3 regions of the Streptomyces sp. NPDC043867 genome follow, and region 3 is predicted to be linked to each of the others. Evidence: riboswitches for the same ligand, from Rfam matches in the RefSeq annotation. Region 3 holds a riboswitch; each other region holds the start of a gene.
What was found. Region 3 has a riboswitch for S-adenosylmethionine ahead of thrC (threonine synthase). Riboswitches for the same ligand answer to the same signal wherever they lie in the genome.
Positions count from the first base shown of each region.

Region 1: linked by a shared signal. The riboswitch ahead of AC069T_RS02245 (glutathione S-transferase family protein) and the one ahead of thrC (threonine synthase) in region 3 are both predicted to bind S-adenosylmethionine.
Region 2: linked by a shared signal. The riboswitch ahead of AC069T_RS06515 (aminotransferase class V-fold PLP-dependent enzyme) and the one ahead of thrC (threonine synthase) in region 3 are both predicted to bind S-adenosylmethionine.

Region 1 covers NZ_JBWKDS010000002.1:61,379-71,469, reverse strand. Annotated here, with positions in the region: gene AC069T_RS02295 (hypothetical protein) at 1-124, opposite strand, end outside; gene AC069T_RS02290 (LysR family transcriptional regulator) at 308-1,234, opposite strand; gene AC069T_RS02285 (fibronectin type III domain-containing protein) at 1,245-2,279, opposite strand; gene AC069T_RS02280 (glycoside hydrolase family 75 protein) at 2,650-3,387, shown strand; gene AC069T_RS02275 (PTS-dependent dihydroxyacetone kinase phosphotransferase subunit DhaM) at 3,504-3,914, opposite strand; gene dhaL (dihydroxyacetone kinase subunit DhaL) at 3,907-4,506, opposite strand; gene dhaK (dihydroxyacetone kinase subunit DhaK) at 4,579-5,571, opposite strand; gene AC069T_RS02260 (type 1 glutamine amidotransferase domain-containing protein) at 5,786-6,481, opposite strand; gene AC069T_RS02255 (PadR family transcriptional regulator) at 6,611-7,174, opposite strand; gene AC069T_RS02250 (nuclear transport factor 2 family protein) at 7,259-7,660, shown strand; gene AC069T_RS02245 (glutathione S-transferase family protein) at 7,716-8,540, opposite strand; SAM riboswitch class IV at 8,732-8,875, opposite strand; gene metX (homoserine O-acetyltransferase MetX) at 8,932-10,091, opposite strand, start outside.
Region 2 covers NZ_JBWKDS010000005.1:7,294-17,384, reverse strand. Annotated here, with positions in the region: gene AC069T_RS06555 (glycosyltransferase 87 family protein) at 1-118, shown strand, start outside; gene AC069T_RS06550 (hypothetical protein) at 152-1,336, opposite strand; gene AC069T_RS06545 (C40 family peptidase) at 1,446-2,462, opposite strand; gene AC069T_RS06540 (C40 family peptidase) at 2,699-3,739, opposite strand; gene AC069T_RS06535 (NYN domain-containing protein) at 4,089-5,438, opposite strand; gene AC069T_RS06530 (hypothetical protein) at 5,510-5,749, opposite strand; gene AC069T_RS06525 (rhomboid family intramembrane serine protease) at 5,905-6,636, shown strand; gene AC069T_RS06520 (Lrp/AsnC family transcriptional regulator) at 6,633-6,914, shown strand; gene AC069T_RS06515 (aminotransferase class V-fold PLP-dependent enzyme) at 6,972-8,333, opposite strand; SAM riboswitch class IV at 8,506-8,622, opposite strand; gene trpD (anthranilate phosphoribosyltransferase) at 8,707-9,771, opposite strand; gene qcrB (cytochrome bc1 complex cytochrome b subunit) at 9,929-10,091, opposite strand, start outside.
Region 3 covers NZ_JBWKDS010000021.1:22,561-32,651, reverse strand. Annotated here, with positions in the region: gene AC069T_RS21385 (carbohydrate-binding protein) at 1-132, shown strand, start outside; gene nagA (N-acetylglucosamine-6-phosphate deacetylase) at 382-1,554, opposite strand; gene AC069T_RS21375 (ROK family protein) at 1,554-2,504, opposite strand; gene AC069T_RS21370 (extracellular solute-binding protein) at 2,617-3,882, shown strand; gene AC069T_RS21365 (DUF3263 domain-containing protein) at 3,938-4,165, shown strand; gene otsB (trehalose-phosphatase) at 4,233-5,087, shown strand; gene AC069T_RS21355 (alpha,alpha-trehalose-phosphate synthase (UDP-forming)) at 5,302-6,705, opposite strand; gene AC069T_RS21350 (glucosyl-3-phosphoglycerate synthase) at 6,830-7,801, opposite strand; SAM riboswitch class I at 7,969-8,126, shown strand; gene thrC (threonine synthase) at 8,144-9,448, shown strand; gene AC069T_RS21340 (MoaD/ThiS family protein) at 9,445-9,723, shown strand.

The sequences.
Region 1 (10,091 bases), on a different contig from region 3:
ACCCGCTGGTGCTCACCGAGATCCCCGCACCCCACGCGGTGGCCGACCCGGCGGCCAGGGTGAAGGGAAGCGCGGCGGCGGCCACGGTCAGGCCGGAGCGAAGGAATATCTGAGTGGTACGCATAGGACTTGCCCTCCAGAGGCACGGTTGGCGGTACATCCCATGAGCCGCCTTGGATGGGGAAGCGGCCGTGCTGCCTCAGGGAGAGCCAACGCGCCCCGGACCGGGAGCGCATGCGGAGGGGGGCCGGGCGTGTGACGGACTCCGTCGAACGGCGTGCGCCGGCCGCCGCTGAGGAAGGCCGGGTCACCACGTGCGCCCGGCCTGGAGCAGCCGCTCCCGGACGAGCGCGACATGGGGATTGTCCGGTGCCCCGGGACGCTGCGCCAGATACGCGGTGTTGATCGGCGGGTCCTCGGGCGACAGCAGGGGCACCAGTGCTCCCGAGGCCAGCTCCTCCGAGCACAGGTAGCGCGGGAGCACGCTGACCCCGGCACCGGCGGCCACCGCCGCCCGTACCCCGCGCAGATCGGGCACCGTGATCGCGGCCTGCCCGGTGAGCCGCACACCGAAGACGTGCCGCCAGTAGCGCCGCGCGATGGGCAGATCCTCGGCGTACGACACGAGGGGCACCCCGCGCAGTGCGCCGGCCCCCTCGGCGGCCACCCGCTCGGGGCCGATGCGGTCGGCCCACGCGGGTGACGCCACCAGCACGAACTCCTCGTCGCCCAGCGGCACGGACGTCAGCGCGCGTCCGCGCGGCCTGCTCGTCGCGATCACCAGGTCGTACCGGCCGCCGCGCAGCCCGTCGAGCAGCTCGTCGGTCAGGCCCGTGCCGACCCGCAGCCGGACACCCCGGGCCGTCAGCGGTGCGAGCGCGGGCAGGGCGCGGGTGCACAGCAGCTCGGCCGGCCCCGCCACGTGGACGGGTTCGGGTACCTGGTCGGCGCCCGGTCCGCCGCGCTCCGCGACGGCGGTGAGCGCGTCCAGCGGCGCCGCCACCTGCGCGGCCAGCTCGTCCGCCACCGCCGTGGGCGTCACCCCGCGCGGCTGCCGCTCGAACAGCTCACGGCCCAGCTGCTCCTCCAGCGCCCGCATCTGCGTCGTCACCGTCGGCTGGGAGAGACCGAGCAGGCGCGCCGCCGCCGTGAACGACCCGGCGCGGTGGACGGCGAGGAAGGTCCGCAGCTGCGTCAGGTCCAGCGGAGCGGTATGCGAATCCCTATGGGCCATGTGATCAACCCTAGCCCCGCCTATCGCTCGCCCCCGTCGTCACCGTCCGCTCGGCCGAGAAGCCGCCCCAGGTGCCGTCCGGCAGCTTCGCCCGGATCCGCACCCGGTGGGTGATGCCGGCCTCGCGGCCGATGTAGAAGCTGTAGGAGGCCCGGCCGGCCGGGGGAGTGCCGCCCCACACCAGGGAGGTCGCCGCCCGCCCGTCCAGCCGGATCTGGTACTCCGTGATCACGCCGTCCGTCTTCGGCGGGACCCACGACAGGTCGAGGGAGTAGGCGCCGTCGGACGTGTGCGTGGTGGCCCGGAAGCCGGCCGGTGCCGTGTCCCGGCCGTCACCCGGACCCGGCGCGGTGGTGAGCCGGACCGGCTCGCCGGGCGGCGACACGTTGTCCGCCGCGTCGCGCGCCCGCACGGTGAAGGAGTAGCGGGTGCCGGGCCGCAGCCCGGTGATCACGGCCGCCGTCTGCCCGCCGCCCACGCTGTGGATCTTCGAGCCGCCCTGGTGGATGTCGTACGAGGCGACGCGCCTGTCGTCCGTGGAGCGGCCCCAGGACAGCTGGACCGCGCGGCCCCCGAGCACTCTGCCGCCGGGGTGCCCCGGGCGGGTCGGTGCGCGGTGGTCGGCCGCGGTCGCCGCGGGGGTGGTGGCGCGCACCCGTCTGCTGGGCGGTCCGACGTCTCCGCCGGCGGCCCGCGCCCGGACCGTGAAGGCGTAGGTGGTGGCCGGCGCGAGCCGGGTGACGTCCACCATGTGCTCCGTCCCGGGCACGTCCTTCACCTTCCTGCCGCCCCGGTACACCTCGTAACCGGCGATCTCCGGGTCGCCGGTGGCGAGGTTCCACATCACGTGCACGCTGGTCGCGCTGCCGGCCGCGGCGGTGACGCCCACCGGGGCCGACGGCAGCCGGCCGCTCCGCCCGTCGTCCTGGCCGCCGCCCCAGCCGCAGGACGCCACCAGGAGCAGCGAGCCGCAGATCACCGATGTCCGAGCGCGTCGCACGGCCCCGCCTTCCCTCGACCGGATTGGTCTGTACCTGTATGCCATGCCGGCGCGAACACATCAAGGGGTGGGCCGGGAAGAGGAGCCGGTCGCCACGTCCGGCGGGTGCTCCGTGTGCCGATTCCTGACGCGGCCTGAACTCGCGCTCCTTCCGAGGGAGTTCACGCCCACCGGCGCGGACCGCTGTCGTCGCCGGTGCCGCGCCCAGGACGGCGGGGGGGGGGGGGGGGGGGGGAGAACCCCCCCCCCCCCCCCCCCCCCCCCCCCCCCCCGCGACAACGCCGGTGCACCGGCCGTGGCCTGGGCCGGACCGAGGCCGTGCGCCATCCGGACGCTCACCGGTGGACGGCCTGCGCGACCCGGCCCAGATTTGGTTGAGTGCCCGTCAGTGTCGCCCAGGAGAGGGTTCCTCATCGTGCGTGTCCAGTCGCTGACGTTGGCCGTGGCCGGCGCCGCCCTGCTCGCCCCCACCACGCTGCCCGCGAAACCGCCGCCCCCCGCCCCCTCCGCCGGAACGCAACGGCCCCCGGTGCGTGAAGCGGAACGACCCCGGGGGCGCGAAGGAGACGTCAGCGCGGCCGACCTGCTCGCCGCGGTCCGCCACTGCGCTCCGGTCTCCTCCGGCCGCTACCGCAGCGACGACGACGCCCCCGCCGACATCCCCGTGTGCGGCGGCCGCGGGGCCGTGTTCTTCAAGGCGGACCTCGACATCGACTGCGACGGCAGGCCGGGCCCCCGCTGCAACCGGCGCACCGACCCGCTCTTCTCGTCCATGACGGCCTTTCAGCAGTCCGACGGACGCTACTTGAGCGCCGAGACCCTGCCGTACATCGTCGTGCCGTCCCCCGGTCCCGTGTGGAACCACCGCGACCACGGCATCACCGGAGGGTCCGTCGCCGCCGTCATCCACCGCGGCCGCGTCCAGTACGCGGTCGTCGGCGACGTCGGACCGCGCGACATCATCGGCGAGGCGTCGTACGCGGCCGCCCGGGGCCTCGGCATCCGGACCGACCCGCGCGGCGGCGGTGTGCCCTCCGGTGTCACGTACATCGTGTTCGAGAACTCCGGCGGGTCCCCGATCGAGGACCACCGGGCCACGGCGGCCCGGGGCAGGACGCTGGCGCGGAAGTTCCTCGCCGAGAACCGGAACTGAGCACCCGCCCGACCGGTCGCGTTCGTGTCCGGCCCGCCCCCGGACACGAACGAGCCCCCGCCCGCCAGGGGCAAGGGCTCGCGGTACGCGGCGCACGCACGCCCCGTACCGCCGTGTCACTCCTTCCGGTACGCGTACGCCTCTGCCGCGGCGGCCTCCACGGCCGCGAGGTCCGCGCCCGCCGAAGCCGTCACGACCGCGGCGACCGCACCCTCCACGAAGGGCGCGTCGACCAGCCGCGTGTTCTCGGGCAGCTCGTCACCCTCCGCGAGGAGCGCCTTCACGGTGAGGACCGCACTGCCGAGGTCCATGAGGACGGCGACCCCGGCGCCCCGGTCCACGGAGGCGGCCGCGGCGGAGATCAGCTCCGCACTCGTCCCCAGGCCGCCGTCCACGGTGCCGCCCGCGGGCGCCACCGGAGCCGTCGCGCCGCCGCCCGACAGCCCCGACGCCAGCTCGGCGACCGAGGCGGCGACGGCTGCACTGTGCGACACGAGCACGATCCCGACCAGCTTGCCGTCACTCACCGGACGCCTCCACGAGAGCCGCGATCAGCAAGGACGCGGACGTCGCACCCGGGTCCTGGTGCCCGATGCTGCGCTCGCCCAGATAGCTGGCACGGCCCTTGCGCGCCTGCAGCGGAGTCGTCGCCACGGCACCTTCCTCGGCCGCGGTACGGGCCGCCGCGAACGACTGGCCGAGCGCGTCCACGGCGGGCACCAGCGCGTCGATCATGGTCTTGTCGCCGGGCGCGGCCCCGCCCAGCGCCATCACCGCGTCCACGCCCTCGCGCAGTGCCTGCGCGAACTGCTCCCCGCTGACCTCGGGAGCCTCCCCGAGGGCCTTGCCCGTACGGCGCAGCAGGGTGCCGTACAGCGGCCCCGACGCGCCGCCCACCGTCGAGATCAGCTGCCGGCCGGCGAGCGTCAGGACGGCACCCGGCGTGTCCGGCGCGTCCTTGTCCAGCGTGGCCACCACGGCGGTGAAACCACGCTGGAGGTTGCTGCCGTGGTCGGCGTCGCCGATGGGTGAGTCCAGCGCGGTGAGCCGTTCGGCCTCGCGGTCCACGGACGCGGCGGTCGCCGCCATCCAACGTCGGAAGAAGTCGGCGTCGAGCACGGAATCTCCTTGCGTGGTACGAACGTTGACCGGACGTCGGGACCGGACGTCGGGACCGGACGTCGGGGGGATTCACCTGCCCCAGCGCAGGCCCGGGGTCTCCACCGGGGCGTCCCACAGCCGCAGCAGCTCCTCGTCCACCTGGCACAAGGTCACCGAGGCGCCCGCCATGTCCAGCGAGGTGACGTAGTTGCCGACGAGTGTGCGCGCCACGGCGACACCGCGCTCGGTCAGCACCCGCTGCACCTCGGCGTTGAACCCGTACAACTCCAGCAGTGGAGTCGCTCCCATGCCGTTGACCAGGACCAGGACCGGATCACGCGGGTCGAGGTCCTCGAGGATCGCGTGCAGCGTGAAGTCGGCGATCTCCCGCGAGGTCATCATCGCGCGCCGCTCCCGGCCGGGCTCGCCGTGGATGCCGACGCCCAGCTCCAGCTCCCCGGGCGGCAGGTCGAAGGTGGGGCTGCCCTTGGCCGGAGTGGTGCACGCGGAGAGCGCCACCCCGAAACTGCGGGAGTTCTCGTTGACCTGCCGGGCGAGCGCCTCGACCCGCTCCAGCGGCGCGCCCTCCTCGGCGGCCGCCCCGGCGATCTTCTCCACGAACAGCGTCGCGCCGGTGCCGCGCCGGCCCGCCGTGTACAGACTGTCGGTGACGGCGACGTCGTCGTTCACGAGGACCTTGGCGACCCGGATGCCCTCGTCCTCGGCGAGCTCCGCCGCCATGTCGAAGTTGAGCACGTCACCCGTGTAGTTCTTCACGATGAACAGCACGCCCGCGCCACTGTCCACCGCGGCCGCGGCCCGTGCCATCTGGTCCGGCACCGGGGAGGTGAAGACCTCGCCCGGACAGGCTGCCGACAGCATGCCGGGACCCACGAATCCGCCGTGCAGCGGTTCGTGCCCGGAACCACCACCGGAGATGAGCCCGACCTGTCCGGCCACCGGGGCGTCGCGCCGGACGACCAGCCGGTTCTCGACGTCGACCGTAAGCTCCGGATGGGCGGCCGCCATGCCCCGCAGGGCGTCCGCGACCACTGTCTCCGCCACGTTGATGAGCATCTTCATGGGTACCTCCTGATGAGATCCGCCTCTTGCAGTATCGGCGTTCCGGAGGCGGTGGTCACGTGCTGCGGGTCTCCGGGTGGATCAGACGGGCCTGCGCGGGGCGGACGGCGGGCCGGTGACGTACGAAAAACGCCCCGGCGGGCCGGGGTACCGGCGCCCCGGAAGGGCGGCGCGGTCCCGGTCCGCCGGGGCGCGGGGTCGCGGCTCGGGACGCTCAGGCCAGCTTCTTCAGCAGCTCGGCGGCGAGCGGAGCGGAGGAGGACGGGTTCTGGCCGGTGACCAGGTTGCGGTCGACCACCACGTGCGGGGCCCACGGCTCACCCTCCTGGAAGTCCGCGCCCGCCTCGACGAGCCGGTCCTGGAGCAGCCACTTCGCCTTGTCGGCGAAGCCGGCCTGGGTTTCCTCCGCGTTGGTGAACCCGGTCAGGCGGTACCCCGCGAAGGCGTTGGCGCCGTCCTCCTGCCGCGCGGCGAGCAGCGCGGCCGGGGCGTGGCAGACCACACCGAGGGGCCTGCCCGATGCCAGGGCGTCGACGAGGAGCCGGCCGGAGACGGTGTCGACCGCGAGGTCCTCCATCGGACCGTGGCCCCCGGGGTAGTAGACGGCGGCGTAGTCGTCGAGCCGTACGTCCTCCAGCCGGATCGGCTGCCGGAACTCGCTGATCGACGCCAGGACTCCGTCGACCCGGTCGGCGCCCTCCTGGCCGCCGTTCACCTCGGGCGCGAGGCTCGCCCGGTCCACGGTCGGTACGGCACCGCCGGGCGTGGCGACCACGATCTCGTGGCCCGCGGCCGTGAACGCCTCGTACGGGGCGACCGCTTCCTCGGCCCAGAAGCCGGTCGGGTGCTTGCTGCCGTCCGCGAGCGTCCAGTGGTCGGCGCCGGTCATCACAAAAAGAATCTTCGACATACGACGAACGTAGACGCACGGGGCCATAGGTGACCAATAGGCACGTCACTCGGAGCCATAGGACATCCGATGCGTCGGAGGGAATACGCCGCCCCCCCCGCGTGGTGGGCCCCGGGGCCGGGCCGGGGATCAGCCGCGCACGGCGGCCCGTCGTTCCAGGATGCGCAGGGACCACTCCGCCCACGTGATGTTCTCCCGCTCGAACGCGCGGCCCCGTGTCAGCGTGAGGTACGGGCCGATCCGCTCGGCGCCGGACAGGTACTCCTCCTCGGTGCGGCCGTCGAGGAGGCGGGCGCACAGCCGGTCGTAGCGGGCCAGTTTCGCGCGCGCCCACTCCAGCCGCTCGGTGATCGCCGCGCGCACGGCATCGAGGTCGCCCTCGTCGACGGCGTGGACCTTGACCAGGAGCTCGTCGCGGATGGCCGTGGGTTTCGGCGGGGCGGCCGTGAAGTCGCGCAGCGCGCGGCGGCCCGCGTCGGTGAGCGAGAACATCCGCTTGTCGGGTCTGCGCTCCTGCCGCACCAGCCGGGCCGCGATGAGCCCCTCGCCCGCCATGCGGTCGAGTTCCCGGTACAGCTGCTGGGGAGTCGCCATCCAGAAGTTGGCGATCGCCGCGTCGAACCCCTTGGCCAGGTCGTACCCCGACGCCTCGCCCTCGAGAAGCGCGGCCAGGACCGCGTTGCGCAATGCCATGCGCCCAAGGCTAGATGTCCACCCGACTCCGTGAGTAATCTCTTCCACACCTAATCAATTAGTTGACTATGTAAGGTGGGCGCGATGCATCCGTTCCGCAAGGCGGTGGAGGCGAACGACCACGCCGCGATCGAGGCGCTGCTGGCCGAGGACGTCGTGTTCACCAGCCCTGTCGTCTTCAAGCCGTACACCGGCCGGGCGATCACCGCGGCCATCGTGCGCGGCGTCTCCCGTGTCTTCACGGACTTCTACTACGTCCGGGAGATCGCCGGCGCCGACGGCGGCGACCACGCGCTGATCTTCCGGGCGAAGGTGGGCGACAGGGAGATCGAGGGCTGCGACTTCCTGCACCTCGACGAGGACGGCAGGATCGACGACCTCACGGTGATGGTCCGCCCGCTGTCGGCGGCCCGGGCGCTCCAGGAGGCTATGGCCGCGCAGTTCGAGCAGATCTCGCGGGAAGCGGTCGAGCGCGCGGACGGATAGCGGCGGACAGCGGACGGATGGGGAGCGGCACAGGCGGGGCCTTCGCCGCCACGGCCTACCTCGGTCGTGCAACCCGGGGTTGCACGGCACCGGCGCGGCTCGTCCGTCCGCGGAACGCCGGGAGCGCGGCCAGCCGTCGTACGTAGTCCTGGAGGTGTCCGTACGGGGCGAGCGCGTCCGGGTCCTCGAGGTGGACGAGGGCGACCCAGAGGTCCACGTCCGCGGCGGTCAGGTCGCGGCCCGAGGCGTAGGGCGCCGAGGCCAGCCGCCGGTTCAGCCGCCCGAGTGCGGCGGACCGCCTGTGCGGCGCGGCGGCCGGTACGACGTCGGCGTCCAGGAGTTCGCTCAGGGCGTCGATGTCCGCGGCGCGGGCCGGCGGGCGGAGTGCGGGAAGCCCGGTGCCGGTGCGGACCGCCAGACCCGCGAGGTCGCGCAGGATGTCGGGCGTGTGGTTGCTCACGACGCGTCCGGTCCAGCCGTCGCAGAGGGCCGGCGCGGTGAGCGGGCCCTCGTAGTGGTGCCAGGTCGCCTCGTAGGCCCGGCGCAGGGCCGCGAACCCGTCGGACACCTCGCCGGTGTCACCGGTGTGCGCCAGGGGCGTGGTGGCGACGAAGTCCCCGAGGCCCAGCAGCTCCAGCGTGATCGAGACGCGCAGCGAACGGGGACAGTCGGTGCACAGGTACAGCCGGTAGCGGTGCGGTGCCGGGTAGAAGCCGCCTGCCAGGCCGACGCCGATACGGCTGTGGAGGCGGCGCGGGCCGGTCGGCGACCCCGTGACGCGGGAACCGGGAACCGGGCCGGGGGTGCCGTCGGGACGTCCGGCGTCGGACGTGGCGCAGGGTGTGCTCGTGCTGAAGGCGTGCGACATGGTCTCGGGCATGACTCTCCACGGGTGAGGAAGTCCGGCCGCCCGGTGGGCGCCGCGACGAAACGGAGTGACTGCGCTCTCGTGCCGGTCCGGATCGTCGGGCTAGTAGGCGCTGGAGACACGCGACAGATCGATGTGCAGGCGCCTCGTCAAACCGTTCCTGGGCATTCCCACCGGTCCACGCTCGGGGCTCGCGAGATGCGAGACCACGCTTGTCCCGCCGCACCGGCGGAACCCGGTCGTCACCCGGGGCACCCCGTCGCGGTGGAAGGGTTGCCTGCCAGCGGGCCGGGGCCGATGACCGTACGAGCAGGGAGCCTGCACGCGGGGCGCTGACAATCGTGACCGTCCCCGTCAGTGTCGTCGCGCTCCGTGAGAGCGTCAAGAAGGCCTGCGCGACGTCTCACGACGTGGTCGGGGCGGCCCGTCCGAGTGCCGGGGGAGGGACGCGGGCCGGAACCTGTCCGAGCAGTTCCCGCACCAGCGCGGCCACTTGCTCCACCTCGATGAGGAAGCCGTCGTGGCCGTACGGGGAGACGACCGTACGGAGACGGTCCGCCGTGCCGATCCCGGCCGCCAACTCCGCCTGCTGGTAGGGAGGATAGAGCCGGTCGGCGTCGACCGCGGCCACCAGGGTCCGGGCCGTGACGCGGCTCAGCGCCGCCCGGACACCCCCGCGGCCCCGCCCGATGTCGTGGCTGTTCATGGCCTCCGCCAGCGCGACATAGCTGCCCGCGTCGAAGCGGCGCACCAGCTTGGCGGCATGATGATCCAGGTACGACTCGACCTGGTACCGGCCACCGTTCCAGGGCTCCTCCGTGCCCTGGTACCCGCGGCCGAAGCGGGTCCGCAGCTCCGGCTCGCTGCGATAGGTGACATGGGCGAGGCGCCGGGCCAGGCCGAGTCCCGCGTGCGGTCCGCGGCCGGGCCCGGCGTCGTGGTAGTCGCCGCCGCGCCAGTGGGGGTCGGCGCGGATCGCGTGGACCTGCGCCGAGGCCCAGGCGATCTGCTCGGCGCTCGCCGCGGCGGTCGTCGCCAGCAGCAGCAGCGAGTCCGTGCGCTCCGGGTACGACACGGCCCACTCCAGGGCACGCATCCCGCCCATCGACCCGCCCACCACCAGCACCCACCGGCCGATGCCGAGCGCGTCGGCCAAGCCGGCCTCCGCCGCCACCTGGTCACGCTGTGTCAGAAACGGGAAATCGCCGCCCCAGCACCGTCCGCCGGGACGCCGGGAGGACGGTCCCGTGCTGCCCTGGCAGCCGCCCAGCACGTTCGGGGCGACGACGAACCAGCGGTCCGTGTCGAGTGCCCGGCCCGGTCCCACCAACCCGTCCCACCAGCCCGGAGTGGGATGCCCCCTCCCGGCGGGTCCGGCGACGTGACTGTCGCCGGTGAGCGCGTGCAGCACCAGCACGGCGTTGGACCCGTCCGGCGCTAGCCGCCCCCAGGTCTCGAACGCCAGCCGCACACCCTGCAGTTCACCGCCCGCCTCCAGGGACAGCGGCTTCCCGCGGACGTGCCACTGGCGCCGTCCGGCCGGGTCCCCCTCCCGCCACGCCC
Region 2 (10,091 bases), on a different contig from region 3:
GCTGGTGGCCGCCACCCTCACCGGCGCCCTGGAACTGTGGCGCGGCACGGTCTCCCAGCCGGCCCCCACCGTCCCCGGCCAGGCGACCCGCACCAGGGAGACACTGACCTCGTCCTGAGGGCACACCGGGACACGGGGGCCGCGCCCCCGGTCAGCCGAGCTGCGCCCGCAGGTACTCCCGCCACCGCCCCGTGAACGCCTCGGGTGTCGTGTGCAGGACGTCCCGCAGGGCGCCCTCGACGGCCCCGGCGCGCTGCCGGTGGGCGCCGACAGCGCGGTAGAAGCCGTTCAGCCGGACCTCGCCCCAGCGGTCGGCGATCAGCCGGCAGGCCATCCAGCCGCCCTCGTACGCCCGCGCGAGCCTCGCCGCGTCCCCGGTGAAGCCGAAGTCCGCGTCCTCGGGCAGCGCGGCGGGCAACCGCCCGTCGGCCACCGCGCGCTGAAGCTCCGGTGCGACCTGGGCGGCGGGCCGCCCACTGCCGAGGTAGCCGGCCCAGTCGGCGTACCCCTCCGACAGCCACAGGGGCGTGGCCGCCGTGGTGTGGGCGCGGCTGGCGACATGGGTGGTCTCGTGGGTGAGCACGACCTGTCTGCCGAGATCGCCGAGGACGCCGAACGCCTCCGGGTTGATGATGATCCGGTCCGCGGGCGCCCTCACCGGTCCGCCCGCCTCGCCCGTGGTGACGGCCGCGATCCCCCGGTACCCGGACGCCGCCGCGCCGAGCAGCCCCGCCATCCCCTCCAGCGACTTCGGTACGAGCACGACGACGTGCCCCGGCCAGTCCGTGCCCCACGTCCGCGACACCGCGGGCACCGCGCGGTCCGCAAGGCCCGCGAACCGGCGCAGCGTCTCCCGCGACTGCCCCGCGCCGAGGACGAGGCTGTGCTCGCCGCGTACGACGCTCACGGCCCCCTGCTCCCACAACTGCTCGGCCGCCTTCTTCGCGGGCCTGTCGGAGGTGACGCGCCAGCGCCCCTCGCCGCGGACCAGGCGCAGGGTGCGGCCGGTGGTGACGGGTGCCCGGTCGTAGCCCTCGACGCGGTAGCTCAGGTCCACCTCGGCGGTGGCGCGGTCGCCGGTGCGGTGGAAGCCGGTCAGCCGGTAGGACCAGGCGGCCAGCGGGACATCGCGCAGGTTCGCCAGCCCGGGGGCCGCCCCGGTCGCACGGTAGGCGGCGGCGTCCCGGTGCAGGACCGCGGCGGCCCGCCGGTCGAGGACACCCTGCACGGTGTCGGCGGCGGTGTCGTGCGCCGGCCGGCCCGAGCAGCCCACCAGGGCGACGAGCAGCAGCACACAGTTCGCCACGACCCCCGGCACACGCCCACGACCAGCCACGTTCCCGATCGTACGGCGGCCGGGCAGGGCCGTAGGCCCACTGCCCGGGACCCGGCCGGAACCGGACCTCCGGACCGGGCCCGCGGCATCGGAGCGGCCCGCGTGACGGTCAGACCCGCGTCACCGAGGAGACCGGCATCATGCCCACCGGGTCGTAGCGCACCGGCGCGCCCGGGTAGGGGGCGTGGATCACCTGGCCGTTGCCCATGTACATCGCGATGTGGCTCGCGTCGGACCGGTAGGTCACCAGGTCGCCGGGCTGCGCCTGGGAGAGCGGCACCTGCCGGCCGGCGTACCGCTGCGCCTGCGAGGTGCGCGGCAGACCGACACCCGCCTGCGCGTACGACCACTGCATCAGGCCCGAACAGTCGAAGCCGCCGGGCCCGTTGGCGCCCCACACGTACGGGCGCCCGAGCGCGGAGCGCGCCGCTGCGACGGCGGCGGCCGCGCGGCCCGAGGAGGGCGCCGCACCCTCGAAGCCGGGCATGCCGGGGCGTCCGGAGCGGGAGGCCCGGTCGTAGGCCGCGCGTTCCGCGGACGGCAGCGAGTCGAGCAGCCGGCGTGCCTGGTTCAGCTTCCGCTCGACGTTCCTCTTGTGCCGGGCGACGGCCTTGCTGCTCCTGTCCAGCTCGGCGAGCTTGCCGCTCGCCTCGTCACGCCGCTGGGCGAGGTCGCGCATGGCCGTCCGGAGCCTTCTGAGTTCGCCCGCCTGGCGCACGCCGATGCGGTCGAGCACGGCGGCCTTGTCGAGGTAGTCGTCCGGGTCGTCGGAGAACAGCAGGGCGAGCGAGGGGTCCATGCCGCCGGAGCGGTACTGGGCTCCGGCCAGCGAACCGAGCGCGTCCCGCATGGTGTTGACGCGCTCCTGCTGGCGGGCGATCTCGTCCTGGGCCGTGGACACCTGCTCGCGCAGGGCGTCGGCACGCTCGTCGGCCTTGTTGTACGCCTCGGTGGCCTGCTCGGCCTGCTCGTACAGGCGGTCCACGGCGGACCGGGTGTCGTCCTCGGGCTCGGCGAGTGCCGGCACGGCGCCCAGGGCCGCGGCCGCGGCGGACAGCACACAGACGGCGGCGCTGGTCGCGCCCCGGTCGAACCCGGATGGTGCAACGCGACGATGGGACCCCACGGGTAGCCGCTCTCCCTCCGCTGACGGACCCCCGGAATAGGGGAAACGCGCCAGACAGTAGCCGTGCGACCACGCACCGGCCAACGACCGCGGCGGGCACACACCGTGACGCCCCGCCTCAGACGCAGGTCATCAGCGGGGCGCGGGGTCGGCGGGAGCCACACCGATTCGCCCGTTCGGGCGGTGTGGTGAGGGCTTTCCGGGACGGCCGACGGGGCCGGACCGGACAGAACGCGTCAGATGCGGACGCCGAACTGGAAGGGCATGTTGCCGATCGACTCGTAGCGCACGACCGTGCCGGTGCGCGGGGCGTGGAGCACCTGGCCGTTGCCGGCGTAGAGACCCACGTGGTGCTGGTCGCCGTAGAAGATGACCAGGTCGCCGATCTGGAGGTCGCTCTGCGAGTAGATGCGCGTACCGGCGTTGGCCTGGGCCTGCGAGGTGCGCGGTATGGAGACACCGGCCTGGGCGTAGGCCCACGAGGTGAGTCCCGAGCAGTCGAAGGAGCTGGGGCCGGTGGCGCCGTAGACGTACGGCGAACCGATCTTCGTCTGCGCGGCTGCGTACGCGGCGCCGGCCCGGCCGGAGGCGGGCTTGGCGGCGGAGTCGGTGTCGAGGGCGCTGCGCTCGCTGGTGCGGGTGGCGCGCGTCTGCTCCGCGTCGAGCGCGGCCTTCTCCTTGGCCGTCAGGGTGTTGAGGAGCTTCTGCGCCTCGGCGAGCTTGCCCTGGACTTCCTTCTTCTTCTTGCCGAGTTCGGTGCGGGTCTCGGCGAGGTCCTTGAGCTTGGTGGAGGCTTCCTGGCGCTGCTGGGCGAGCGAGCGCTGCTTCTCCTGGATCTTCTTCAGCGACTCGACCTGCTGGCCGCTCAACTGGTCGAGCGTGGACGCCTTGTCGAGGTAGTCGTCCGGGTCCGAGGAGAGGAAGAGCTGGAGGGAGGGGTCGATGCCGCCGGAGCGGTACTGGGCGGTGGCCAGCGAACCGAGGCCGTCGCGCAGGTCGTTGAGCTCTTCCTGGCCGCGGGCGACGTTGTCCTGCAGGGTGCCGATCTGCTTCTCGAGCTTGTCCTGCTTCTCCTTGGCCCCGTTGTACTTCTCGGTGGCCTTCTCGGCGTCTTCGTAAAGCTTGTCGACCTTGGACTTGACCTCGTCCTTGCTCGGCTTCTCGCTCGGCGCGGCGTTCGCGGCCTGCGAGCTGAGGGCAACTGCGGCGGCAGCAGCGGTGGTGAGCACGGTCACGCGAGTGCGGCTCGGCTGCTTGGGTCGACGGTGGGACGCCACGAAGGCGAGCTCCTTCTTCCTCCAGCCGCCTGCCGATGCGCCGACGGGCGGTGTCCCTCCACCGTCACTCCCAATGAGTGATCACCCGAGCGGAGGTTCGAGGCTGACCCTAGTGACCTTCTTGTGATCAGTTCAAATCCTCACAGGAAAAATCTCGGTCACCGAGTGCATTCTTTACCGACAACTCACGTGCAGTCATGCGCGTTTGACGCTACGTTGCGTTAGGGTTTCGCCAATTCGGGCATCTGGCCCAGACGTTACGCATGGTGCGTACGTTGCCTATGATCCGGTAAGCACGGAAAGACACCACCGCGGACTCGGCCCCGAAAGCGGTGTATTCCGCTCCGGTTCAGCCGCGCGAGAAACGCTTGAGGAGTACGACCGACGCCACCGGGCGAGCGCCGGCCTTGGCGATCCCGTCGGCCACCTCGCGGTCGGTCGACACGACGATGACCGGCCGCCCCACCGGCTCCGCGCGCACCAGCTGGCGGATCAGCTCGTCGGCGGTGACACCGGCCTTGGAGAACAGCACCCGCACCCCGCGGGGCGGCGCGAGCAGCACGGGCGCGGCCAGCTCGGCGCCGTCGAAGACACAGGTCACCTCGGCGCCGGTCTGCGCGGCGAGCTGCGAGAGCTGCCCGAGCAGCCGCAGCCGCTGCTTCTCCAGCGGCATCTGCGGATAGCCGGTCTTGGTGACGTTGTAGCCGTCGACGACCAGATGCGCCTGCGGCAGCGCGAGCAACTGGTCGAGGATCGCGGGGTCGTTCTCGGACAGCGCGCGGGCGGCGATGTCCTTCGGCGTCATCCGCCCCGGCTCGACGGCGTCGACGGTCTCGGCGGGCCGCTGGGACACCGGCGGCAGGGCGAGCTCGCGCCGCAGCCCCTGAGCGGCGTCCAGCACCGTGTCGAGCAGCAGCCGCACCCGCATGTCCTCCACGCTGCGGCCCTCGCGCGCGGCCCTGCGGGTGGCCTCCAGGGCCGCCTCGGCCTCCCCGAGCCGCGCCTTGAGCCGCCGGCTCTCGCTCTCCGCGGCCGACACCTGGGCCTGCGCCTCGGCGCGCGCGGTCTCCGTCTCGCTCTGGACCCTGCGCAGGGCCGCCTCACCGCGCTTGACGTCACTGAGGGCGCTGCGCAGCTTGCGGTGCAGCGATTCGGCTTCCTTCCTCGCCGCCTCCAGCTCCGTGCGCAGCCGCTCGGTCTCGGCCCTGGTCTGGCCGCGGGCCGCCGCCAGCTCCTCGCGCAGCCGCTCCAGCTCGGCCCGGTTCTCCTCGTCGGCGCGCTCGGCGTCCGCCCGCTGGGCCTCCTCGCCCGCGGCGGTCACCAGCTTCACCCAGCCCGTGGGGCGCAACACGTAGGCCGCGGCCCCCACGTCCAGCGGGTCCGCGGCCGGGGGCGGTGAGCCCGCGTCGAGGGCGCCGGTCAGTTCCGGCTGGGCCTCTCTCAGCTTCTCGGCGATGCGCTGTCTGAACAGCGGCTCCGTCTCCAGCGCCGCGGCCATGGCGTTGCCCGCGAACTTGGCCCGCCGGTTCGGAGCGAACCGCGCATACTGCCGCAGCTGGGCGGGGAGTTCGGCCATGGTCAGGCCGCCGAAGCCGTCGGAGACGATCTGCACGACCCGGCGGCGCACGCCGTCGGGCAGCGGACGGTCGAGCACCTCGGCGGTGCCGTCGTCCGGCTCCCCGCCCGTGGTCTCCACCATCCCTCACACCCCAATTTCTCGCGGGGCCCTCCCCCACTCTCGGCTTCGCTCGAGCGGGGGGACCCCCATCGTCAGGAGCCGGCGCCCGGCCTGTCCACGAGTTCCACCTGGTCCACCGCGTTGCACCAGCGGCACCGCACCGAGTCGATGGTCTCACTGACCACCTCCCGCTCCTCGACCTTCGGCTCACCGGCCAGGTCGAGGTGCACATACTCGACGACCTTCGAGGAGCGGGTCACGTCGAAACGCGTGAGGTTGCCGCAGAGCATGCAGCGCCACCGGGTCTCGGCGGTCGGCAGGGGAACCGTCATCGTGGCTGTTTCGCCTTCCCTCTAGTGTCCGTGATGCGCCAGCTTTCCTGGTGCGTGTGGCTCGTACCCTACGGCCTGGCGGGACTCCGACGCTCGGGCGTCCACGCGGCGAGGCGGTCTGCGCGGTCCGGTCCCGTTACGTCATGCTTTGCCGCATGACCGGAAAGTGGAGTGCGGCGGTCGGCGGGACGAGCCGGGGACGGTCGGCGCCGGTGACGTACGGACTGATCGGCCTCTGCTGCCTGGTCTTCGTCATCGGCCCCGCGGCGGGACTCAACCCCGCCTACGGCACCGGGGACGAGCTGCTCGCCGCCCAGCAGGCCTACTTCCGCCGCTGGGGCGTGGTGCCGGCCGAGCTTCTCGACGGTGTGCCCCGGGCCTGGCTCACCCCCGCGACGGCCCTGTTCATCCACGGCAGCTGGCTCCATCTCCTGGGCAACATGCTCTTCTTCTGCGTCTTCGGGGCGATGGCGGAGGAGCGCATGGGCCATGTCGAGTTCGCCCTCTTCTATCTGGGCTGCGGATATCTCGCCCTGCTCGGGTACGCGGTCGCCAACGCCGAGTCCACGCAGCCCCTCGTCGGTGCCTCGGGGGCGGTCTCCGCGGTCCTCGGCGCGTTCCTGTACCTGTTCCCCGGCGCCCGGGTGACCAGTCTCTTCCCGTTCCTCTTCTTCCTGCCGCTGCGCTTCCCGGCCTGGGTGGTGCTGCCCTTCTGGGCGGTCCTGCAGTGGCTGGCGGCGGGCCGCGACGACCAGGGCCCCGGGGTCGCCTACCTGGCCCACCTGCTGGGCTTCTTCGCCGGGTTCCTCCACGCCTGGGTGCGCTTCGGCCGTGCGACTAGAGTGAAAACCCCAGTGACGGCCCCCGAGGGAGAGAACCAGCCGTGATCACCGCGATCGTGCTCATCAAGACCAGCGTGGACCGGATCCCCGAGATCGCGGAGTCGATCGCGGCCCTCGACAGCGTCAGCGAGGTCTTCTCCGTCACCGGGACGTACGACCTGATCGCCATGGTCCGCGTCCAGGCGCACGACGACCTGGCCGACGTCATCCCCGGCCGGATCAGCAAGATCCCGGGTGTCGAGGGCACCGACACCCACGTCGCGTTCCGCACGTACTCCCAGCACGACCTGGAGGCGGCGTTCGCGATCGGCCTCGACTCCTGACCCGCCGGGACCGCACCGCGCCCACCGCCCCCGGGGCGCCGAGCCGTTCCTACGGCGTCAGACCGCCGGGACGCAACGCCCGTCCTCGGTCCGGTACTGCCACCGGGCGCCGTCCCGCACGAGTTCCCTCACGGCGCGGACGAAGCGCTCGACGTGCTCGTCCGGGGTGCCCGCGCCGAAGCTGACGCGGATGGCGTTCAGCGACTTCTCGCCGGGCGCGGCCTCCGGGGCGCCGCACTCCCCCTGGCTCTGCGGGTCGGTGCCCAGCAGGGTGCGCACCAGGGGGTGGGCGCAGAAGAGTCCGTCGCGCACCCCGATGCCGTACTCGGCGGACAGCGCGGCCGCGAAGTGCGAGCTGTTCCAGCCGTCGACGACGAACGAGATGACGCCGACGCGCGGGGCGTCGTCGCCGAAGAGCGACAGCACCCGCACCTCGGGCACCTCGGCGAGGCCCGCGCGGACCGTGTCGATGAGGTGCTGCTCGCGGGCCACCAGGGTGTCGAATCCGGCCTCGGTCAGCGCCTTGCAGGCCGACGCGATGGAGTGGACACCGATCACGTTCGGCGAGCCGGCCTCGTGCCGGGCCGCGCTCTCGTGCCACTCCACGTCGACCCCGCCGTCCGTGCGCCGCGACACCTTGCGGCTGGCGCCGCCGCCCGCGAGGTACGGCTCGGCCTCGGTCAGCCAGTCGGCGCGGCCGGCGAGGACGCCGGAGCCGAAGGGCGCGTAGAGCTTGTGTCCGGAGAAGGCGACCCAGTCGACGTCCAGGTCCTGCACGGACACCGGGTGGTGCGGGGCGAGCTGGGCCGCGTCGAGGACGATGCGCGCGCCGTGCGCGTGGGCGGCTGCGGCGAGCTCGCGCACCGGCCACAGCTCGCCGGTGACGTTCGAGGCACCGGTGACGCACACCAGGGCCGGCCCGTACGGGTCACGGCCGGCCAGCGCCCGCTCCAGCGTCGCGACGGCCTCGCCCGGGGTGCGCGGGGCGTTCAGGTACGTCACGCGGGCGTCCCGCCAGGGCAGCAGCGAGGCGTGGTGCTCGGTCTCGAAGACGAAGACCTGGCAGTCGGCCTGCAGAGCGGAGGCGAGCAGGTTGAGCGAGTCGGTGGTGGAGCGGGTGAAGACGACCTGGTCGCCGGCGCGGCAGTCGAGGAACTCGGCGACGGTCGTGCGGGCGTTCTCGAAGAGGTCGGTGGACAGCTGGGACAGGTATCCGGCGCCGCGGTGCACGCTGCCGTAGTACGGGGCGTACGCGGCGACGTCGTCCCACACCCGCTGCAGGGCGGGGGCGCTGGCCGCGTAGTCCAGCGCGGCGTACGTGACCTCGCCGCCGGTGACCAGCGGGACGGTGACATCCCGGCCCAGAACGGGCAGCGGGGCACAAAGGGACCGGTCGGCGGCAGTGGTGGGGACAGCCATGGCGAACTCCTGTGAGAAGCAGGCGGATTCGCTGTGCGGACGGCCCGCGAAGGGGGCGGCTCCGGCACAGGAAAAGGTGAAAAGGGTGTGCGGAGGCGGGGCGCTACGCCCTATCGCATTCGCTTGCTCACAGAAGGCTCCCTCGACGACCAGGACCCCTGGTGAGGCGAGGGGTCCGCGCTTGCCGCAGACCTCGCTGCCTACGGCCTGGTCTTCACCCGGGGCACCCCGCCACGGACGGAGGGTTGCCGGACAGCCGGCCGGGGCCTCATGGCTGTCGCTCATGACCTGGTACAGCATCTTGCCAGAAGATCGTCGGCGCGCAAGGCGCAGTCCAGAATCCGGACCGCGCCCCGCGCACCTCGCGTTCGGCTCAGGCGTGGCTGGCCGCGACCCACCGGTCGAGGGTCCGCTTGGCGGCCCCGGAGTCGATGGCCTCGGCCGCCTTCGCCATCCCCGCGCGGATCCGCTCCGCGAGCGGTCCGTCTCCCGGCTCCAGGGCGACCAGGGCCGCCGCCGAGTTCAGCAGCACCGCGTCCCGTACGGGCCCGGTCTCGCCGTTCAGCAGCCGCCGGGCGACATCCGCGTTGTACGACGCGTCGGCGCCCCGCAGAGCCTCCACGGGGACGAGCTCGAGGCCGACGTCACGCGGGTCGAAGCTCTCCTCGCGGACCTTTCCTTCGCGCACGACCCACACCCTCGACGTGGCCGTGGTGGTCAGCTCGTCGAGACCGTCGTCGCCGCGGAAGACCAGCGAGGAGTGGCCCCGCTCCGCGAAGACACCGGCGACGATGGGCGCCATCCTGAGGTCGGCCACGCCGACCGCCTGGGCCTTCACCCGCGCCGGGTTGGTCAGCGGGCCCAGGAAGTTGAAGGTGGTCCGGATCCCCAACTGCCCGCGCGCGGCGGCCACATGACGCAGCGCCGGATGGAACTTCACCGCGAAGCAGAAGGTGATCCCGGCCTCCTCGGCCACCTCGGCGACCCGCTTGGGCGTCAGCTCCAGATTGACGCCGAGCTTCTCCAGGACGTCCGAGGCGCCGGACGCGCTCGACGCCGCCCGGTTGCCGTGCTTGACCACCTTGGCACCCGTGCCGGCCACGACGATCGCGGACATCGTGGAGATGTTCACCGTCTTGGCGCCGTCACCGCCCGTACCGACGATGTCGACGGTCTCGCCGGGCACCTCGATCACGTTGGCGTGCTCGTACATCGTGCGGACGAGACCGGAGATCTCCTGGACCGTCTCGCCCTTCGCGCGCAGCGCGACCGCGAACCCGGCGATCTGCGCGTCCGTCGCCTCGCCGCGCATGATGCGGTCCATCGCCCAGGCCGTCTCGTCCGCGCTCTGGTCGCGGCCGTCGAGCAGGCCGTTCAGCACCTGGGGCCAGGAACGGCCCGCCGCGATGTCGCCTCCAGCGGGGGTCACAGCACTCATATGCCGCTCCTGGGTTCGTGAAAAGGGACGAGAAGACACGTGCACGACGTGTGACAGACAGGGTCCACCCTATCCAGGCCCGGGGACGGCAAAGAGCCCCGTCCATGCAATGGACGGGGCTCCAGCCGTGGCGATCAGCGCGTGACCGGGATGCGGATCAGTGGTGGCCGTGGCCGCTCGTGATCTCCTTGTACTCCTCGACCGTGGGCTTGGGGATCTGGTTCTCTTCCCCGTAGTACGCGTTGCTGAGCTTCGCGCGCAGCTTCTGCGTGCCCGTGACCTTGCGCTCGACACCGTTCTCGTCGACCGCGGGGCCGATC
Region 3 (10,091 bases):
GGCTGGACGAAGACCTACAACTACGTCGAGCTCAACAAGGGCACCAACACCATCAAGATCTCCTGCGAGCAGGGCAACCAGTGCGACGCCCTCCTCGACCAGATGTGGCTGGCCGAGGGCTGGAAGAGCTAGGGCCTGTCGTTCGGATCAGGCTGGCTGTGACCGACGGTTCGTCCTGACCGACCCGAGCGGGGTCTGGCGCGTGCAGCTGCAAGGCGGAGGAGGGAGTCGACGCGGAGCGTCGGCGACCGACGACAACGCCGCAGATGTGCGTGCCAGACCCCGCGACGCCGGCATGATCCAAACGACAGACCCTAGGTCCTGCCGCGGCGCGGGTCGACACACCCGGGCCCGGCCTCCCGGGTCACGACCGGGCCGGGCTCACCCCAGCCGGGGACGAACCACCCATTCACCCCGGCGCAGCACGCCCCGCACCTCGAACTCCGCGTCCAGCACCACCAGGTCGGCGTCCTTGCCCGCCTCCAGGGAGCCCACCCTGTCGGCCACGCCGAGGAGCCTCGCGGGGTTGGCGGACAGGGCGGCGACGACGTCCTCGACGGGCAGCCGGTCCACGGTGACCGCCCGCTTGAAGGCGCGGTCCAGCGTGAGCGTGGAGCCCGCGATCGAGCCGCCCTCCACCAGGCGGGCGACGCCGTCCGCCACCTCCACCTCCAGCGGGCCGAGCATGTAGCGGCCGTCGCCGAAGCCGGCGGCGTCCATCGCGTCGGTGATGAACGCCACCCGGTCGGCGCCCGCGTGACGGAACGCCAGTTCCAAGGCGGCCGGGTGCAGATGGGTGCCGTCGTTGATCAGCTCGACGGTGATCCGCTCGTCCTCCAGGAGGGCGGCGATCGGCCCGGGGGAGCGGTGTCCGAGCGCGGGCATCGCGTTGAACAGGTGCGTCGCCACGGTGGCACCCGCGTCGATGGCCTCCCGGGTCTGCTCGTACGTCGCGTCGGTGTGGCCGATGGCCGCGATCACGCCGTGCTCGGCCAGCAGCCGTACGGAGTCGATGCCGCCGGGCAGTTCGGTGGCGAGCGTGACCATCCGGGCCCGGCCGCGCGCCGCGTCGAGCAGCTTGCGGACCTCGGCCGGGTCGGGGTCGCGCAGCAGTTCCTCGGAGTGGGCGCCCTTGCGGCAGGGGGAGATGAAGGGGCCCTCGAAGTGGATGCCCGCGATGTCGCCCTGTTCGGCCAGTTCGGAGAGCAGTCCGGCGCGCTGGGCGAGGCCGTCCATGTCGCCGGTGACGGTGGAGGCGACGAGGGTGGTCGTGCCGTGCAGCCGGTGGGTGTGGACGCCCTTGAGGACGTCCTCGACGGTTCCCGAGGTGAAGGACGCGCCGCCGCCGCCGTGGTTGTGCATGTCGACGAAGCCGGGGACCAGCCAGTGGCCCGTGAGGTCGAGCCGCTCCGCGTCCCCGGGGACGCCGGTCGGCTCCGTCCCGGGGGGACCCCCGCCGGCGATCCGTGCGCCGTCGACGACCAGGTGGCCGCCGTCCACGATCCCGGTGGGCAGGACCACCCGGGCGCCGGCGAGAACCTTGCTAGGGGCCATCAGGTGGTTACCTCCGAGCGGACGGTGATGTCGGTTTCGAGTAGATCCCAGGCCAGCAGTCCGGCGCCCAGACATCCGGCCGTGTCGCCGAGAGCCGCGGGGACGAGGGACGGCAGCTGCTGGAAGGTGACGCGCTCCGCGACGGCGGCGCGCAGCGGGGCGAACAGGGTGTCCCCGGCCTCGGCGAGCCCGCCTCCGATGATCACGGTGCGCGGGTCCAGCAGGGTCAGCGCGGTGACGAGCCCGTCGGCGAGCGCGTCGACGGCGTCGCGCCAGACGCGTACGGCCCGCTCGTCCCCGTCCTGAACGGCCCGCGCGCAGTCCGCCGCGTCGGCGTCCGGGTCGCCGGACGCGAGGGCCCAGGCCTCGCTGACGGCCGCCGCGGAGGCGTAGCGCTCCAGGCAGCCGCGCTGTCCGCACGGGCACGGGGTTCCCCCCGGCCGTACGACGATGTGGCCGATCTCCCCGGCGAAGCCGTGCGCGCCCGCCTCGACCGTGCCGTCGATGCCGATCGCGCCGGCGATGCCGGTGCCGAGCGGTACGAACAGGAAACGGTCGGCGCCCCGGCCCGCGCCGATCCGGCCCTCGGCGAGTCCGCCTGTGCGCACGTCGTGGCCGAGGGCGACCGGTGTCCCGGCCAGCCGTTCGCCGAGCATCCGGCGCAGCGGGAGGTCGCGCCAGCCGAGGTTGGCCGAGTAGACCGCGACGCCCCGCGCGGAGTCGACGATGCCGGGGACGGCGACGCCGGCCGCCGCGGCGGCTTCGCCGAACTGCCGCTCACCGTAGGCCAGCAGCTCGGCGGCGAAGTCGAGGATCGTCCCGACGACGGCGTCGCTGCCGCGCTCGCGGCCGGTCGCCCGGCGGGCCTGGTGGAGCAGCTCGCCGCCGGCCCCCACGAGGGCGGCCTTCATCCCGGTGCCGCCCACGTCGAGGGCGATGACATGTCTCACGGGGGACAGTGTCGCCCCTTACCCCAGGAGAGGTCTAGTCCACTCACGTGGTGTAGACCTTGTATCCGAACTTTGGGACAACAGGACTAGACAACAGGGTTGGGGACGAGCGGTGCAGCGGCGTAGGACAGGACTGATCGCGGTGGTGTCCGCACTGGGCATGACAGCGGCGCTCACGGGCTGCGGCGGCTCGGCCGGCTCCGACGACGTGACCCTGCGACTGGTCGCAGCTGACTACGGCGACTCCGCGGCCACCAGCTCCAAGAAGTACTGGGACGATCTGGCCGCGAGCTTCGAGGCCGAGCACCCCGGCATCCACGTCGAGGTCGACGTCTACTCCTGGAACGACGTCGACCGCAAGGTCAGGGACCTGGTCGACGCCGGCCAGGCCCCCGACCTCGCCCAGATCGGCGCGTACGCCGACTACGCGGCCGAGGGCGAGCTGTACGAGGCCGACGACCTGCTGTCCATAACCACCCAGGCCGACTTCGTCTCCCGGCTCAGCGACGCGGGCGAGATGCGGCGGGTGCAGTACGGCATGCCGTTCGCCGCCTCCACGCGGCTCCTTTTCTACAACAAGACGCTGTTCTCCGAGGCGGGCCTCACCCCGCCGAAGACCTGGAGTGAGCTCGCGGCCGACGCCAGGGTGCTCAAGTCCAAGGGCGTCGAGATCCCCTACGCGCTGCCGCTCGGCCCCGAGGAGGCGCAGGCGGAGACCATGCAGTGGCTGCTGAGCGGGGGCGGCGGCTACACCCAGGACGTCGGCACGTACTCCCTCGACTCGGCGGAGAACGTCAGGACCTTCGACTGGCTGAAGAACGAACTGGTCGGCAAGGGGCTCACCGGACCGACCGCGCCCGCGAAACTCAACCGCGCCGACGCCTTCGCCGCCTTCGCCCGCGGCGAGGTCGGCATGCTCAACGGGCACCCGACGCTGATGAAGACCGCCGCCGCGAAGGGCGTCAAGTTCGGCATGGTGCCCATGCCCGGCGCCGAGGGCAGGAGCCGGACCACGATGGGCGTCGCCGACTGGATGATGGCCTTCAAGAAGAACGGCCACCGCGAGCAGGCCGGCGAGTTCCTCGACTACGTCTACAGCACGAAGAACGTGCTGGCCTTCTCCCGCCGGTACGACCTGCTGCCGGTGACCACCTCCGCGTCCGCGGTGATGGCCGAGGACCCGGAGGACAAGGATCTCGCGCCCTTCCTGGAGGAACTCCCCTCCGCGGAGCTCTACCCGGTCGGCGAGACCAGCTGGGCCGGCGTCAGCGCCTCCGTCAAGCAGGACATCGGCAAGGCCGTCGGCCCCACCGGCCGCCCGTCCGCCGTCCTGGGCGAACTCCAGCGCCGGGCCGTCATCGCGGAGAGCGCGGAGTAGCGGAGCGGGGCCGGGCGGACGGGCGCTGTCGGTGGTGGGGGTTACCGTGGCCGGCATGGAGCAGCTCACCCCCCAGGAGCGGGCCGTCCTCGCCACCGAGCGCAGGAACTGGCCCGGTCCCGGCGCCAAGGAGCGGGCGATACGCGAACAGCTCGGTCTCGTGCCGGTCAGGTACTACCAGCTGCTCAACGCCCTGCTCGACGACCCGCGGGCGCTCGCCCACGACCCGGTGACGGTCAACCGGCTCCGCCGTGTCCGCGAGGCCCGCCGCGCGGAACGCTGAGTCCGCCCGGGGCACCCGGCGCAAAGTGACAGGCGTGCGTCCCGCCCCGCGCGGATAGGGTCGTCCCATGGGCAGCAACGCGGACTTCACGGACTCCTTGCCGACCCCGGCGACCACGGCCGGGCGCGAGGGACTCGACGCCATCCTGCGACGGCCCGGCCGGGCCGTGATCGCACTCGACTTCGACGGGACGCTCGCCCCGATCGTCCCCGACCCCGAACAGGCCCGGGCCCACCCCGGCGCCGTCCCCGCCCTCGCGGCCCTCGCGCCCGAGGTGGCGTCGGTGGCGGTCGTCACCGGCCGCCCGGCGGGCGTCGCGGTCCGCCACGGCGGCTTCGCGGGCGTCCCCGGCCTGGAGCACCTGGTGGTCCTCGGGCACTACGGCGCCGAGCGCTGGGACGCGGTGAGCGGCACGGTCAGCGCGCCCGCGCCGCACCCCGGAGTGGCCGCCGTCCGGGCCGAACTGCCCGGCTTCCTGGACGAGATCGGCGCCTGGCAGGGCACCTGGATCGAGGAGAAGGGCCGCGCCGTCGCCGTGCACACGCGCCGCGCGGCGGACCCGCAGGCCGCCTTCGAGACCCTGCGCGGCCCCCTCGGGGAGCTCGCCGCCCGGCACGGCCTGATCGTCGAACCGGGCCGGATGGTCCTGGAGCTGCGGCCACCGGGCGTGGACAAGGGCGTCGCCCTCACGGAGTACGTGCGCGAGAGCGGCGCCGAGGCCGTCCTCTACGCCGGCGACGACCTGGGCGACCTGCCCGCGTTCGCCGCCGTCGACAAGCTCCGCTCCGACGGGGTGCCGGGCCTGCTCGTGTTCAGCGGCAACGCGGAGGTCGCCGAACTCGCCGAACGCGCCGACCTGGTCGTCGACGGCCCGGCCGGGGTCGTCCACCTCCTCACGACCCTGGCGAACCGACTCACTTGAACGCACACCGGCACCGGTTCCGGTGTCGGTACGGGTACCGGTACCCGTACCGACACCGGAGGGGGGGGGGGGGGGGGGGGGGGGGGGGGGGGGGGGGGGGGGGGGGGGGGGGGGGGGGGGGGGGGGGGGGGGAGGGGGGGGGGCAAGAGCGAACCCCCCCCCCCCCCCCCCCCCCCCCCCCCCCCCCCCCCCCCCCCCCCCCCCCCACGCCGGGTCAGGCCTGGAGGGCGTGCAACTGGTCCAGGAACCACCGGGCCGGCGGCAGCGCGGTCGCCGCGGCGGCCAGCCGCTTCGAGCGCGTGGCGCGCTCGTCGGCCGGCATCGTCAGCGCCTCGTGCAGCGCGCGTGCGGTGCCCACCACGTCGTACGGGTTCACCGTGATCGCGTCCTCGCCGAGCTCCTCGTGCGCCCCCGCCTCCCGGGAGAGCACCAGGACGCACCCACCGTCGGAGACGACCGGCACCTCCTTGGCCACCAGGTTCATACCGTCCCGGATCGGGTTGACCAGCGCCACGTCCGCCAGCCGGTACGCGGCCAGGGAGCGGGCGAAGTCGTCCTGGACGTGCAGCACGACCGGGGTCCAGCCGGGCGTCCCGTACCGCGAGTTGATCGTGTCGGCGACGCGCTGCACCTCGGCCGTGTAGTCCCGGTAGACGGCCAGGTCCTGGCGGGACGGGTAGGCGAAGGCGACGTGCACCACCCGCTCGCGCCACTCGGGGCGCTCCTCCAGCAGCTGCTCGTACGCCCGCAGGCCCCGCACGATGTTCTTCGACAGCTCGGTGCGGTCGACCCGTACGACCGTCCGGCGCGGGCCGCCCTCGGGGGACGTGCCGATCTGCTCCCGCAGCGCCGCCATCCGGTCGTCGACGTCCGCCTCGTGCGAGCGCGCGCGCAGGAAGTCCGCGTCCGCGCCCAGGCCGTGCACCCCGACCCGGGTGCCGCCGAGACCGCCGGCCAGGTCCTCGCAGCACGCGGTGAACGCGTCCGCCCAGCGACGGGTGAGGAAGCCCAGCCGGTCCGCGCCGAGCATCCCGCGCAGCACCTGCTGCGCGATGTCGTCGGGCAGCATCCGGAAGTAGTCGACCGGCGCCCACGGCGTGTGCGAGAAGTGCCCGATGCGCAGGTCGGGCCGCAGCTCACGGAGCATCCCGGGCACCAGCGTCAGGTGGTAGTCCTGCACGAGGACCGAGGCCCCCGTCGCCGCCGCCGAGGCCAGCGCGTCGGCGAAGGCCCGGTTGTACGTCTCGTACGACGCCCACTGGCGCCGGAACTCCGCGTCGAAGGCCGGCTCGAGCGGGGTCTGGTACAGCATGTGGTGGACGAACCACAGCACCGAGTTCGCGATGCCGTTGTACGCGTCCGTGTGCACCTGGGCGTCGATGTCGAGCATCCGCACGCCGTCCTCGCCGACGCCCCGCCGCACCGCCTCGCGGTCCCCGTCGCCGAGGGCCGCGCACACCCACAGGGCGCCCGCGTCCGGCCCGATCGCCGACAGTCCCGAGACCAGCCCGCCCCCGCCGCGCCGGGCGTGGAGCGAGCCGTCCTCGCGCAGCTCGTAGGAGACCGGGCCGCGGTTGGACGCGACAAGGATCTGGTGGTCACCGTGCGTGGAAGCCATAGACCTCAACCTAGCCCGGCTCGGAAACGCTCAAACGTACGGGCGGGCACCGCCTCGCCCTCGGCCGCCGGAGCACGTCATCCGGCGGCACTCGGCGGCACGCGGCGGTACCCGGTGTCCGGGCTCAGGCCACTCTGCGTGAGCGGTACTCGGCCAGCTCCGCCATCGGGGGCCGCTCCTGCGTGTCCACGGAGTGGGTGCGCGGCACGAAGCCGTCCTCGCCCCGCTCGAACTGGGTGAGGGCCGGGCGGACGAGGTGCCCGCGGGCGAGCCGGAGCTGGGCGGTGCGGTAGATCGCCGCCGCCATCCGGCCGAGTGCCTGCCCGTCCTGGTGGCGGTGCCTGCGCACCCCGACGTCGACCTGGGCGAGCGCGTCGAGACCCACCAGGTGCAGCGCGTCCACCAGCATGCCCAGCTCCACCCCGTACCCGACGGGGAACGGCAGCCGCTCCAGCAGGGACCGGCGCGCCGCGTACTCGCCGCCCAGCGGCTGGACGAAGCCCGCGAGCTGCGGCCAGTGCATGTTCAGGAGCGGACGCGCCATGAGCTCGGTCACCCGGCCGCCCTGGCCCGCGGCGGTTCTGCCGGAGGCGGACCCGTCGGACACGGTCAGCGGCCGGTCGTACATGGCCTTGACGAGGGCCACGCCCGGGTCGGTGAGCAGCGGGCCCACGATCCCCGTGACGAAGTCGGAGGAGAACTCGCGCAGGTCCGCGTCGACGAAGCAGACGATGTCCCCGCTCGTCACCAGCAGGGACCGCCACAGGACCTCGCCCTTGCCGGGGACGGGCGGGAGCCGCGGCAGGATGTCGTCCCGGTGCACCACGCGGGCGCCCGCCGCGGCGGCCACCTCGGAGGTGCGGTCGGACGAGCCCGAGTCGACGACGACGATCTCGTCGACGAGCGGGACCCGCAGCATCAGGTCGCGGCGGACGGCCGCGACTATCGCGCCGACGGTCTCCTCCTCGTTCAGGGCGGGCAGCACGACGCTGACCGTCGACCCCGTGGCGCGTTTGGCGGCCGTCAGCTGGTGGAGCGGACGGTCGGTCACGGACCAGGAGCGGGTGCTCAGCCAGCGCTCGACTTCTTCCAGCACGGTCCGGGCTCCTCACTGTCCGACCACACGCCCCGCCGGGGTGTGATCCATCTCGCGGTTCGGACGACTATCTCAACTGTCCTGGCCTTCGGTTACAGTCTTGAACAACGCGGATGACCATCGCATGTCCTGGCTCGGTCCCCGCGTCGCGACCAACAACTGAACACCGCTCATCCAGAGGGGCAGAGGGATACGGCCCGTTGAAGCCCCGGCAACCCTCCAGCCGGTCTCGTCCTGATCATCGCCGATCAGCGTCGCGAGGCTCCCGGCTAGGGAAGGTGCCAAATCCGTCTCACGGCGAAGTGCGCCGTGAGGAAGATGAGGAGAAAGGGCCTCGCCTCCATGGCTGCGCAGACAGTTGCAAGCACCACCGATTCTTCCACCGCCGCGGACTCCGTCGATCTCGGCCCCGCCGCGGCCCTCTCCTGCCGCGAATGCGGACACCGCGTGCCGCTCGGCCCGGTCTTCGCCTGCGAGGAGTGTTTCGGCCCGCTGGAGATCGCCTACGACTTCTCGGCGTACGACACCGAGGAACTCCGCAAGCGCATCGAAGCGGGCCCCGCGAACATCTGGCGCTACGCGCCGCTGCTGCCCGTCCCCGCGGACGTCGCCGACAAGCCGAACATCAACCCGGGCTGGACCAAGCTCGTGCGGGCCGACAACCTCGCGCGCGAACTGGGCGTCGACCCCGGCAAGCTCTTCGTCAAGGACGACTCGGGCAACCCGACGCACTCCTTCAAGGACCGCGTCGTCGCGCAGGCCCTGGAGGCCGCCCGCGCCTTCGGCTTCACCACGCTCTCCTGCTCCTCCACCGGCAACCTGGCGGGTGCCGTCGGCGCCGCCGCCGCCCGCGCCGGCTTCCGCTCCTGCGTGTTCATCCCGCACGACCTGGAGCAGGGCAAGATCGTCATGGCCGCGATCTACGGCGGCGAGCTCGTCGGCATCGAGGGCAACTACGACGACGTCAACCGCTTCTGCTCCGAGCTCATCGGCGACCCGGCAGGCGAGGGCTGGGGCTTCGTCAACGTCAACCTGCGGCCGTACTACGCGGAGGGCTCGAAGACCCTCGCGTACGAGATCTGCGAGCAGCTCGGCTGGCGGCTGCCGGACCAGCTGGTCGTGCCGATCGCCTCGGGCTCCCAGCTCACGAAGATCGACAAGGGGCTGCAGGAGCTGATCAGGCTCGGCCTCGTCGAGGACCGGCCGTACAGGATCTTCGGCGCCCAGGCCGAGGGCTGCTCGCCGGTGTCCGTGGCCTACAAGGCGGGACACGACGTCGTACGGCCGCAGAAGCCGAACACGATCGCCAAGTCCCTCGCCATCGGCAACCCGGCCGACGGGCCGTACGTCCTCGACATCGCGCGCCGGACCGGCGGTGCGGTGGAGGATGTCGACGACGAGCAGGTCGTCGACGCGATCAAGCTGCTGGCGCGGACGGAGGGCATCTTCGCCGAGACGGCGGGCGGCGTGACCGTGGGGGTCACGAAGAAGCTGATCGAGAGCGGCGTCCTGGACCCGACCCTGACGACGGTCGTCCTCAACACCGGTGACGGCCTCAAGACCCTCGACGCGGTGGCCGGCACCGGTCTGACCGCGACCATCCGCCCGAACCTGGACTCCTTCCGAGAGGCTGGCCTCGCATCATGAGCGTCAACGTTCGCATCCCCACCATCCTGCGCACCTACACGGGTGGCAAGGCCGAGGTCCCGGCGGAGGGCGCGACCCTCGCCGAGGTCATCTCGGACCTGGAGAAGAACCACACGGGCATCGCCGCGCGCGTCCTGGACGACCAGGGCAAGCTGCGCCGCTTCGTCAACGTGTACGTGGACGACGACGACGTGCGTTTCGAGCAGGGCCTCCAGACGGCGACGCCGGACGGCGCGGGCGTCTCGATCATCCCGGCCGTGGCCGGCGGCTGCTGACAACCAGGCTTCGAAAACCGGCTGTTCCCCCGGATTGCCCTCTCCGCAAGAGAAACGGAGGGGGCAATTCTGCATGGTTGAGCACGGTACAGTTGGGGAAGCTGCCGCGCTTTCCATGCCGGGCGCATATGAACGTTGATCCGGTGTCGGACAAGAAGCAGCCAATGTGCCCGGCTATTTCAAGCCTTTCATGGCGCTTACGTGGCCCGACTTGCCCTGAACGTGTGCGAGTCCTCCACATATTGCCGATCATGCGTGCCCGGATTTCTCGTCCGACTGACCTGTTGCAGACGGCAGTTGGACAGATACATTCAGCCGCGGTCGACGCGTTCCGGCGCACACCCCCAACCGTTGGGGGGTGAGGTCTG